2 regions of the Streptomyces sp. NPDC048002 genome follow, and region 1 is predicted to be linked to the other one. Evidence: riboswitches for the same ligand, from Rfam matches in the RefSeq annotation. Region 1 holds a riboswitch; the other holds the start of a gene.
What was found. A riboswitch is a leader RNA that binds a small molecule or an ion and turns the genes downstream of it on or off. The one in region 1 is predicted to bind S-adenosylmethionine.

Region 1 (5,024 bases):
ATTCGACGCGACCAGCACCTGGGCAGCACCGTGCGTGGAAGCCATGTGCTCCAACCTAGCCCGTGCCGTAAACGCTCAAACGTACGAGCCGGCGGCGGGGGCGTGGGTTACGCCACCTTGCGCGCGGCGTACTCGGCGATCTCCACCATCGGCGGCCGTTCCTCGGTGTCCACCGAGTAGGTCCGCGGCTCGAAACCGTCCTCGCCGCGCTCGAACTGGGTGAGCGAGGGGCGGACGAGGTGCCCGCGGGCCAGCCGCAGCTGGGCCGTGCGGTAGATCGCCGCGGACATCCGGCCGAGCGCCTGCCCGTCCTGGTGCCGGTGCTTGCGCACCCCCACGTCGACCTGGGCCAGCGCGTCGAGGCCCACCAGGTGCAGCGAGTCGATCAGCATGCCCAGCTCCACGCCGTAGCCGACGGGGAAGGGGAGCTGTTCGAGCAGGGAGCGGCGGGCCGCGTACTCCCCGCCGAGGGGCTGCACGAAGCCGGCCAGCTGCGGCCAGTGCATGTTCAGCAGCGGGCGGGCCATCAGCTCGGTGACCCGGCCGCCCTGTCCCGCGGCCTGCCCCAGCGGCCGGTCGTACATCGCCTTGACCAGGTCCACCCCGGGCTCGGTGAGCAGCGGGCCGACGATGCCCGAGACGAAGTCCGAGGAGAACTCCTTCAGGTCCGCGTCGATGAAGCAGACGATGTCGCCCCGGGTGGCCAGCAGCGAGCGCCAGAGCACCTCGCCCTTGCCGGGCGCCGTGGGGATGCGGGGCAGGATCGCGTCCCGGTGGACGACCGTCGCCCCGGCCGCCGCCGCGACCTCGGAGGTGCGGTCGGTCGAACCGGAGTCGATCACGACGATCTCGTCGACCAGCGGCACCTGCCGCATCAGGTCGTGCCGGATCACGGCGACGATGTCACCGACCGTCCGCTCCTCGTTGAGCGCGGGCAGCACGACGGAGACCGACTGGCCCGAGGCGCGTTTCGCGGCCATGATCTGGTGCAGCGGGCGGTCGGTCACGGACCAGGAGCGGGTACTCAGCCAGCGTTCTACTTGTTCCAGCACAGTGCGCGGCTCCTCTGCGTTCTCTCGGCAAGCTCGGGACCGGCATGACGGGCATGTGATCCATCTCGCGGTTCGGACGGCTCCCTCAACTGTCCTGGCCTTCGGTTACAGTCTTGAACAACGCTGATGACCATCGCATGTCGGGGGTCGTCAACGCCCACAACCACATACCGCTCATCCAGAGGGGCAGAGGGACACGGCCCGATGAAGCCCCGGCAACCCTCCAGTCGGTTCTCGTAGCGATCACTGTCGATCGTCCTTGCGAGGCTCCCGGCTAGGGAAGGTGCCAAATCCGTCTCACGGCGAGATGCGTCGTGAGGAAGATGAGGAGAAAGGGCCTCGCCTCACATGGCTGTGCAGACTGCCGCAAGCACCGGAAACACCACCGTCGACCTCGGCCCCGCCGCCGCCCTGAGCTGCCGCGAGTGCGGTCACCGCGTCCCGCTCGGCCCGGTCTTCGCCTGCGAGGAGTGTTTCGGCCCGCTGGAGATCGCTTACGACTTCTCGGCGTACGACACCGAGGAGCTCCGCGCGCGGATCGAGGCGGGCCCCGCGAACATCTGGCGCTACGCGCCGCTGCTGCCCGTCCCCGCAGACGTGGCGGACAAGCCCAACCTGAACCCCGGCTGGACCAAGCTCGTGCAGGCCGACAACCTGGCCCGCGAACTCGGCGTCACCGGCGGCCTGTATGTGAAGGACGACTCCGGAAACCCGACGCACTCCTTCAAGGACCGCGTCGTCGCCCAGGCGCTGGAGGCCGCCCGCGCCTTCGGCTTCACCACGCTCAGCTGCTCCTCCACCGGCAACCTGGCCGGCGCGGTGGGCGCCGCGGCGGCCCGTGCGGGCCTGCGCTCGTGCGTGTTCATCCCGCACGACCTGGAGCAGGGCAAGGTCGTCATGGCCGCGGTCTACGGCGGCGAGCTCGTCGGCATCGAGGGCAACTACGACGATGTGAACCGCTTCTGCTCCGAGCTGATCGGCGACCCGGCCGGCGAGGGCTGGGGCTTCGTCAACGTCAACCTGCGGCCCTACTACGCGGAGGGTTCCAAGACCCTCGCGTACGAGATCTGCGAGCAGCTCGGCTGGCGGCTGCCGGACCAGATCGTCGTGCCGATCGCCTCCGGCTCGCAGCTCACCAAGATCGACAAGGGGCTCCAGGAGCTGATCAAGCTCGGGCTGGTCGAGGACAGGCCGTACAAGATCTTCGGTGCCCAGGCCGAGGGCTGCTCGCCGGTGTCGGTGGCCTACAAGGAGGGCCACGACGTGGTCCGCCCGCAGAAGCCGAACACCATCGCCAAGTCGCTGGCCATCGGCAACCCGGCGGACGGGCCCTACGTCCTGGACATCGCCCGCCGCACCGGCGGCGCGGTGGAGGACGTCACCGACGAGGAAGTCGTCGACGCCATCAAGCTGCTGGCCCGCACCGAGGGCATCTTCGCCGAGACGGCCGGCGGTGTGACCGTCGGTGTGACGCAGAAGCTGATCAAGAACGGTCTGCTCGACCCGGCGAAGACGACTGTCGTCCTCAACACCGGCGACGGCCTGAAGACCCTCGACGCGGTGGCCGGCACCGGCCTCACCGCCACCATCCGCCCGAACCTGGACTCCTTCCGAGAGGCTGGCCTCGCATGAGCGTGACCGTCCGCATCCCCACCATCCTGCGCACCTACACCGGCGGGCAGGCCGAGGTCGCCGCCGAGGGCGGCACCCTCGGCGAGGTCATCGCCGACCTGGAGAAGAACCACACCGGCATCGCCGCCCGCGTCCTGGACGACCAGGGCAAGCTGCGCCGCTTCGTGAACGTCTACGTCAACGACGACGACGTCCGCTTCGAGCAGGGCCTGGACACGGCGACCCCCGAGGGGGCCGGCGTCTCCATCATTCCGGCGGTCGCCGGCGGTTGATCGTTACCTTCGGTAACTGAGGTTACCGAGAGTTCATCGAATTGCCCTCTCCGTAAGAGAAACGGAGGGGGCAATTCTGCTTGATTGAGCACGGTACAGTTGGGGAACCCGCCGCTGTCGTGCGATAAGAAGTAGCCAAAGTGTGCGGGTATTTTGCGTCATTTGCTTCTTTTGCGGGGCCCGACTTGCCCTGAATCCAGGCGAATTCTTACTACATTCCGGACCTCGTGCGTCCAGAATTCTCGTCCGATTGACCTGTTGCAGACGGCAGTTGGACAGATACATTCAGCCGCGGTCGACGCGTTCCGGCGCACGCCCCCAAAACGACTGGGGGGTGAGGTCTGACCCGGATCCGCGAAGTGCGGATCTGCGCAAGGGCCAGTAATAGGGGAGTTAGGCATGGCTCAGGGCACCGTCAAGTGGTTCAACGCGGAGAAGGGGTACGGCTTCATCGCGGTCGACGGTGGTGCGGATGTTTTCGTCCACTACAGCGCGATCCAGATGGACGGTTACCGCACCCTGGAAGAGGGCCAGCGGGTCGAGTTCGAGATCTCGCAGGGCCAGAAGGGCCCGCAGGCCGACATGGTTCGCGTCACTGCCTGAACGCGCGACCGAGAACCGCAAGCGACGTCTTCCGCTGAAGGGCTCGCACCGGAGGGACCCAACCCCTCGGGTGCGAGCCCTTCCGTGTGCCCGCGCGCGGGCCGGCGCCGGGCCGCGCGCCCGATCGGGTGGGGTTCGATCCCCGAGAGCCGCTTGCACTCGCATGGGTCGAGTGCTAATCATTGGCGTTAGCACTCTGAAGGTGAGAGTGACAACGAAGGACCGGGTCGGTGAGGCCGCAGGCCGGGTGGGGCAAGGAACCACGAGGCAGGCAGGCCGTCCGTCGCGGGCGCGGGCGCGGTCCGAGGAATCACCCCCAGTCCTGGAGGGACCACTTCACATGGCCAAGATCATCGCGTTCGACGAGGAGGCGCGGCGCGGCCTCGAGCGCGGCATGAACCAGCTCGCGGACGCCGTCAAGGTGACGCTCGGCCCCAAGGGTCGCAACGTCGTCCTCGAGAAGAAGTGGGGCGCCCCCACGATCACCAACGACGGTGTCTCCATCGCCAAGGAGATCGAGCTCGAGGACCCGTACGAGAAGATCGGCGCCGAGCTGGTCAAGGAAGTCGCCAAGAAGACGGACGACGTCGCCGGTGACGGTACGACCACCGCGACCGTTCTCGCCCAGGCGCTGGTCCGCGAGGGCCTGCGCAACGTCGCCGCCGGCGCCAACCCGATGGCCCTGAAGCGCGGTATCGAGAAGGCCGTCGAGGCCGTCTCCGCCGCCCTGCTGGAGCAGGCGAAGGACGTCGAGACCAAGGAGCAGATCGCCTCCACGGCCTCCATCTCCGCCGCCGACACCCAGATCGGCGAGCTGATCGCCGAGGCCATGGACAAGGTCGGCAAGGAAGGCGTCATCACCGTCGAGGAGTCCCAGACCTTCGGTCTGGAGCTCGAGCTCACCGAGGGTATGCGCTTCGACAAGGGCTACATCTCGGCGTACTTCGCCACCGACATGGAGCGGATGGAGGCGTCGCTCGACGACCCGTACATCCTGATCGCCAACTCCAAGATCGGCTCCGTCAAGGACCTGCTCCCGCTGCTGGAGAAGGTCATGCAGTCGGGCAAGCCGCTGCTGATCATCGCCGAGGACGTCGAGGGCGAGGCCCTGTCGACCCTGGTCGTCAACAAGATCCGCGGCACCTTCAAGTCCGTCGCCGTCAAGGCCCCGGGCTTCGGCGACCGCCGCAAGGCGATGCTGAACGACATCGCCATCCTCACCGGCGGCGAGGTCATCTCCGAGGAGGTCGGTCTCAAGCTCGAGAACACCTCCCTGGACCTGCTGGGCAAGGCCCGCAAGGTCGTCATCACCAAGGACGAGACCACGATCGTCGACGGCGCCGGCTCCTCCGAGCAGGTCGCCGGCCGGGTCAACCAGATCCGCGCCGAGATCGAGAACAGCGACTCCGACTACGACCGCGAGAAGCTCCAGGAGCGCCTGGCGAAGCTCGCGGGCGGCGTGGCC
Region 2 (5,024 bases), on a different contig from region 1:
CTGAACTTCGCGCTGGGCATGACGCTGGGCGTCTCGCTGTTCTGCATCGGCGCGGGCGCGGTCCACTGGGCCCGCACGCTGATGTCGGACGTCGAGGTCGCCGACGAGCGTCACCCCATCGAGGCGTCCCCCGAGGTCAAGGCCCAGGTTCTGGCCGACTTCGCGGACGGTGCCAAGGAGTCCGCGATCGGCCGTCGCAAGCTGATCCGGAACACGATGTTCGGAGCGCTGGCGCTGTTCCCGCTCTCCGGTGTCGTGCTCCTGCGCGACCTCGGCCCCCTGCCCGGGACCAAGCTCCGCCACACCCTGTGGTCCAAGGGCAAGCTGCTGGTCAACATGAACACCAACGAGCCGCTGCGTCCCTCGGACGTCGCGGTCGGCTCCCTCACCTTCTGCAAGCCGGAGGGTCTGGAGGAGCACGACCACGACTTCCAGAAGGAGATCGCCAAGGCCGCCCTGATGATCGTCCGCATCCAGCCGGACAACATCAAGGACAAGCGCGAGCTCGACTGGTCCTACCAGGGCATCGTGGCGTACTCGAAGATCTGCACCCACGTCGGTTGCCCGATCTCCCTGTACGAGCAGCAGACGCACCACGCGCTGTGCCCGTGCCACCAGTCCACCTTCGACCTCTCCGACGGTGCCCGAGTGATCTTCGGTCCCGCCGGTCACGCCCTGCCGCAGCTGCGCATCGGTGTGAACGACGAGGGCTACCTCGAGGCGCTCGGCGACTTCGATGAGCCCGTCGGTCCTGCATTCTGGGAGCGCGGATGAGCACCAACGAGAAGAACGAGTCCCGCTCGCGCGGGAAAGCCCCCGCCGGCGAGCGCGTCGCCGACTGGGCGGACGGCCGGCTGGGCGTCTACGGCCTGGCCAAGGCCAACATGCGCAAGATCTTCCCCGACCACTGGTCGTTCATGCTGGGTGAGGTCTGCCTCTACAGCTTCATCATCATCATCCTCACGGGTGTGTACCTGACGCTGTTCTTCCACCCGTCGATGAACGAGGTGGAGTACCACGGCAGCTACGTCCCGCTCCAGGGCCAGCTGATGTCGGAGGCGTTCAGCTCCACGCTGCACATCTCCTTCGACGTCCGCGGTGGTCTGCTCATCCGGCAGATCCACCACTGGGCGGCGCTGATCTTCCTCGCCGGCATGTTCGTGCACATGATGCGCGTGTTCTTCACGGGCGCGTTCCGCAAGCCGCGCGAGATCAACTGGGTCTTCGGATTCCTGCTGTTCGTCCTGGGCATGTTCACCGGCTTCACCGGTTACTCGCTCCCGGACGACCTGCTCTCCGGTACCGGTGTCCGCTTCATGGAGGGCGCGATCCTGTCCGTGCCGATCGTCGGCACGTACCTGTCGTTCTTCCTCTTCGGCGGTGAGTTCCCGGGCGGCGACTTCGTGGCCCGGTTCTACTCGGTCCACATCCTGCTGCTGCCGGGCATCATGCTCGGTCTGGTGGTCGGCCACCTCATCCTGGTCGTCTACCACAAGCACACCCAGTACGCGGGCCCCGGCAAGACCAACAAGAACGTCGTCGGCATGCCGCTGCTGCCGGTCTACATGGCCAAGGCCGGAGGCTTCTTCTTCCTGGTCTTCGGTGTCATCGCGGCCATCTCGGCGATCGCCACGATCAACCCGATCTGGGCGCTCGGCCCCTACCGGCCGGACCAGGTCTCCACCGGCGCGCAGCCCGACTGGTACATGGGCTTCTCCGAGGGCCTGATCCGTGTCATGCCGGGCTGGGAGATCAACTTCTGGGGTCACACGCTCGTCCTGGGTGTGTTCATCCCGCTGATGATCTTCCCGCTGGTCCTGGTCGCGATCGCGGTCTACCCGTTCATCGAGTCCTGGGTCACCGGCGACAAGCGCGAGCACCACATCCTGGACCGCCCGCGCAACGCCCCGACCCGTACGGCCTTCGGTGTCGCGTGGATCACCTGGTACATGGTGCTGCTGATCGGTGGTGGAAACGACCTCTGGGCCACCCACTTCCACCTGTCGATCAACGCCATCACCTGGTTCGTCCGCATCGGGTTCTTCGTCGCCCCGGTCCTGGCCTTCGTCATCACCAAGCGGATCTGCCTCGGCCTCCAGCGCCGCGACAAGGACAAGGTGCTGCACGGTCGCGAGTCCGGCATCATCAAGCGCCTGCCGCACGGTGAGTTCATCGAGGTGCACGAGCCGCTCAGCCAGGACGCGCTGCACACCCTCACCGCGCACGAGCAGTACCAGCCGGCCGAGCTCGGCCCGGTCGTCGACGAGAACGGCGTCGAGCGCAAGGTGAAGGGCACCGAGAAGCTGCGCGTCAAGCTCAGCAAGGCGTACTACGGCGAGGAGTCCCAGATTCCGAAGCCGACCGTCGAGGAGTACAAGGAGATCACGAGCGGCCACGGCCACCACTGATCGCTGCCACGCCACGGCGAAGGGCCCCGTCCGGTGTACGGACGGGGCCCTTCGCCGTGCCCGTGGCTGGATAGGGTGGGAGCACACTGTTCTACGACACTCAGGAGCGGCCTTATGAGCGCTGTGACCCCCGCTGGAGGCGACACCGCGGCGGGCCGTTCCTGGCCCCCGTTGCTGAACGGCCTGTTCCAGGGGCGCGACCTGAGCGCCGACGACACGGCCTGGGCGATGGACCTGATCATGCGCGGCGAGGCCACCGACGCGCAGATCGCCGGCTTCGTGGTGGCGTTGCGGGCCAAGGGCGAGACGGTCGAGGAGATCACCGGGTTCGTCCGCACGATGTACGCGCACGCCCATGTGATCGAGGTGTCCGGCGACACCGTCGACATCGTGGGCACCGGCGGGGACGGCGCGAAGACCGTCAACATCTCCACGATGTCCGCGATCGTGGTGGCCGGCGCGGGCGCCAAGGTCGTCAAGCACGGCAACCGGGCCGCGTCCTCCGCCTCCGGCTCCTCGGACGTGCTGGAGCGGCTCGGGGTCAATCTGGAGCTGCCCGTGGCGCGGGTCCCCCAGGTGGTCGAGGAGGCCGGGATCACCTTCTGCTTCGCCGCGAAGTTCCATCCGGCGATGCGTCACGCGGGCGCGGCGCGCGGGCAGTTGGGCATCAGGACGGTCTTCAACGTCCTCGGCCCGCTCACCAACCCCGCCCGGGTGCGGGCGCAGGCCGTCGGGGTGGCCGATCCGCGGATGGCGCCGATCGTGGCGGGCGTGTTCGCCGAGCGCGGCAACTCCTCGCTGGTGTTCCGCGGCGACGACGGGCTGGACGAGCTGACGACCACCTCGACCTCCCGGGTCTGGGTGGTGCGCGACGGCAAGGTGAGCGAGGAGACCTTCGACCCCCGTGACGTCGGCATCGACCTCGTCCCGGTGGAGGCGCTGCGCGGCGCGGACGCCTCGTACAACGCCGATGTCGCCCGGCGCCTGCTGGACGGGGAGACCGGCCCGGTGCGGGACGCGGTGCTGCTCAACTCGGCGGCCGCGCTGGTGGCCCTGCACCCCACCGACGCCCCCCTCGCCGAGCAGATCGGCGCCGGTATGGCGAAGGCGGCGCAGTCCATCGACTCGGGCGCGGCCCGGCGCACGCTGGAGCGCTGGGTGGCCGTGAGCAACTCCTAGACGCCGTACGTCGGTCCCGCGATCCGGACACGGGTTGCGGGACCGCGATCACTTCACGTACGTTCCTGTACCAGGTCATGAGTGACAGTCATGAGGCCCCGGCCGACTGTCCGGCAACCCTCCGTCCGTGGCGGGGTGCCCCGGGTGAAGACCAGGCCGTGAACAGCAAGGTTCACGGCAAGCGCGGTCGTCGAGGAGTTCTTCCGTGAGCAAGCGAATGCGATAGGGCCGCTGAGCCCCGCTTCTGCGTACCCCTTCTCTCTCACACCTCTTCATCCACGGGAGCCCCCGTCATGTCCGTCTCCACCGCTGCCTCCGCCCAGACCATTTGCACCCCGCTGCCCGTTCTGGGGCGAGATGTCACCGTGCCGCTCGTCACCGGCGGCGAGGTCACCTACGCCGCGCTGGACTACGCCGCCAGCGCCCCCGCGCTCCAGCGGGTCTGGGACGACGTCGCGGCGTACGCGCCGTACTACGGCAGCGTCCACCGCGGGGCCGGGTACCTCTCCCAGCTCTCCACCGACCTCTTCGAGAACGCCCGCCGGACCGTCGCCGAGTTCCTCGACTGCCGCCCCGACGACCAGCTGGTCTTCACCCGCTCCACCACGGACTCCCTGAACCTGCTCGCCGCGGCCCTGCCCGCCGACTGCCAGGTCTTCGTCTTCGAGACCGAGCACCACGCCTCGCTGCTGCCCTGGCAGGACGCCCGGGTCAGTTACCTCGACGCCCCGCGCACCCCCCAGGCGGCGGTACGGACCCTGGAGCGGGCCCTCGCCGACCGCGACCCGTACGGCCCCGCCCTCGTCTGCGTCACCGGCGCCTCCAACGTCACCGGCGAGCTGTGGCCGGTGCGGGAGCTGGCCGCCGCCGCTCACGCGCACGGCGCCCGGATCGTCCTCGACGCCGCCCAGCTCGCCCCGCACCACCCGGTCTCCGTGCGCGACCTCGACGTGGACTGGATCGCCTTCTCCGGCCACAAGCTCTACGCGCCCTTCGGCTCCGGCGTCCTGGCCGGCCGCGCCGACTGGCTGCGCGAGGCCGAGCCCTACCTCGCGGGCGGCGGCGCCAGCCGCAAGGTCACTCGGCGCGAGGACGGGGGAGTGGACGTCCAGTGGCACGAGAGCGCCGCGCGCCACGAGGCCGGCTCGCCGAACGTCATCGGCGCCTACGCCATCGCCTCCGCCTGCAAGGCCCTCACGGAGGCCGGCTTCGACAGCCTGCTCGCGCGGGAGAACCACCTGATCGAGAAGGTCTGCGCGGGCCTCGCCGAGGTCCCCGAGGTGCGGATCCTGTCGCTCTTCGGCGACGACGCCCCGCGCGTGGGCGTGATCTCCTTCGTCGTCGACGGCTGGAACAGCTCCCACTTCGCCGCCGCGCTCTCCGCGGAGTACGGCATCGGCGTCCGCGACGGCCTGTTCTGCGCCCACCCCCTGCTGC

Region 2: linked by a shared signal. The riboswitch ahead of AB0E07_RS00915 (aminotransferase class V-fold PLP-dependent enzyme) and the one ahead of thrC (threonine synthase) in region 1 are both predicted to bind S-adenosylmethionine.

Annotation. Positions count from the first base shown of each region.
Region 1 covers NZ_JBEZNL010000002.1:469,256-474,279, reverse strand. The annotation lists gene AB0E07_RS05090 (trehalose-6-phosphate synthase) at 1-45, opposite strand, end outside; gene AB0E07_RS05085 (glucosyl-3-phosphoglycerate synthase) at 108-1,052, opposite strand; SAM riboswitch class I at 1,224-1,382, shown strand; gene thrC (threonine synthase) at 1,401-2,684, shown strand; gene AB0E07_RS05075 (MoaD/ThiS family protein) at 2,681-2,956, shown strand; gene AB0E07_RS05070 (cold-shock protein) at 3,356-3,559, shown strand; gene groL (chaperonin GroEL) at 3,900-5,024, shown strand, end outside.
Region 2 covers NZ_JBEZNL010000001.1:198,755-203,778, reverse strand. The annotation lists gene AB0E07_RS00930 (Rieske 2Fe-2S domain-containing protein) at 1-774, shown strand, start outside; gene AB0E07_RS00925 (cytochrome bc complex cytochrome b subunit) at 771-2,408, shown strand; gene trpD (anthranilate phosphoribosyltransferase) at 2,523-3,587, shown strand; SAM riboswitch class IV at 3,661-3,777, shown strand; gene AB0E07_RS00915 (aminotransferase class V-fold PLP-dependent enzyme) at 3,881-5,024, shown strand, end outside.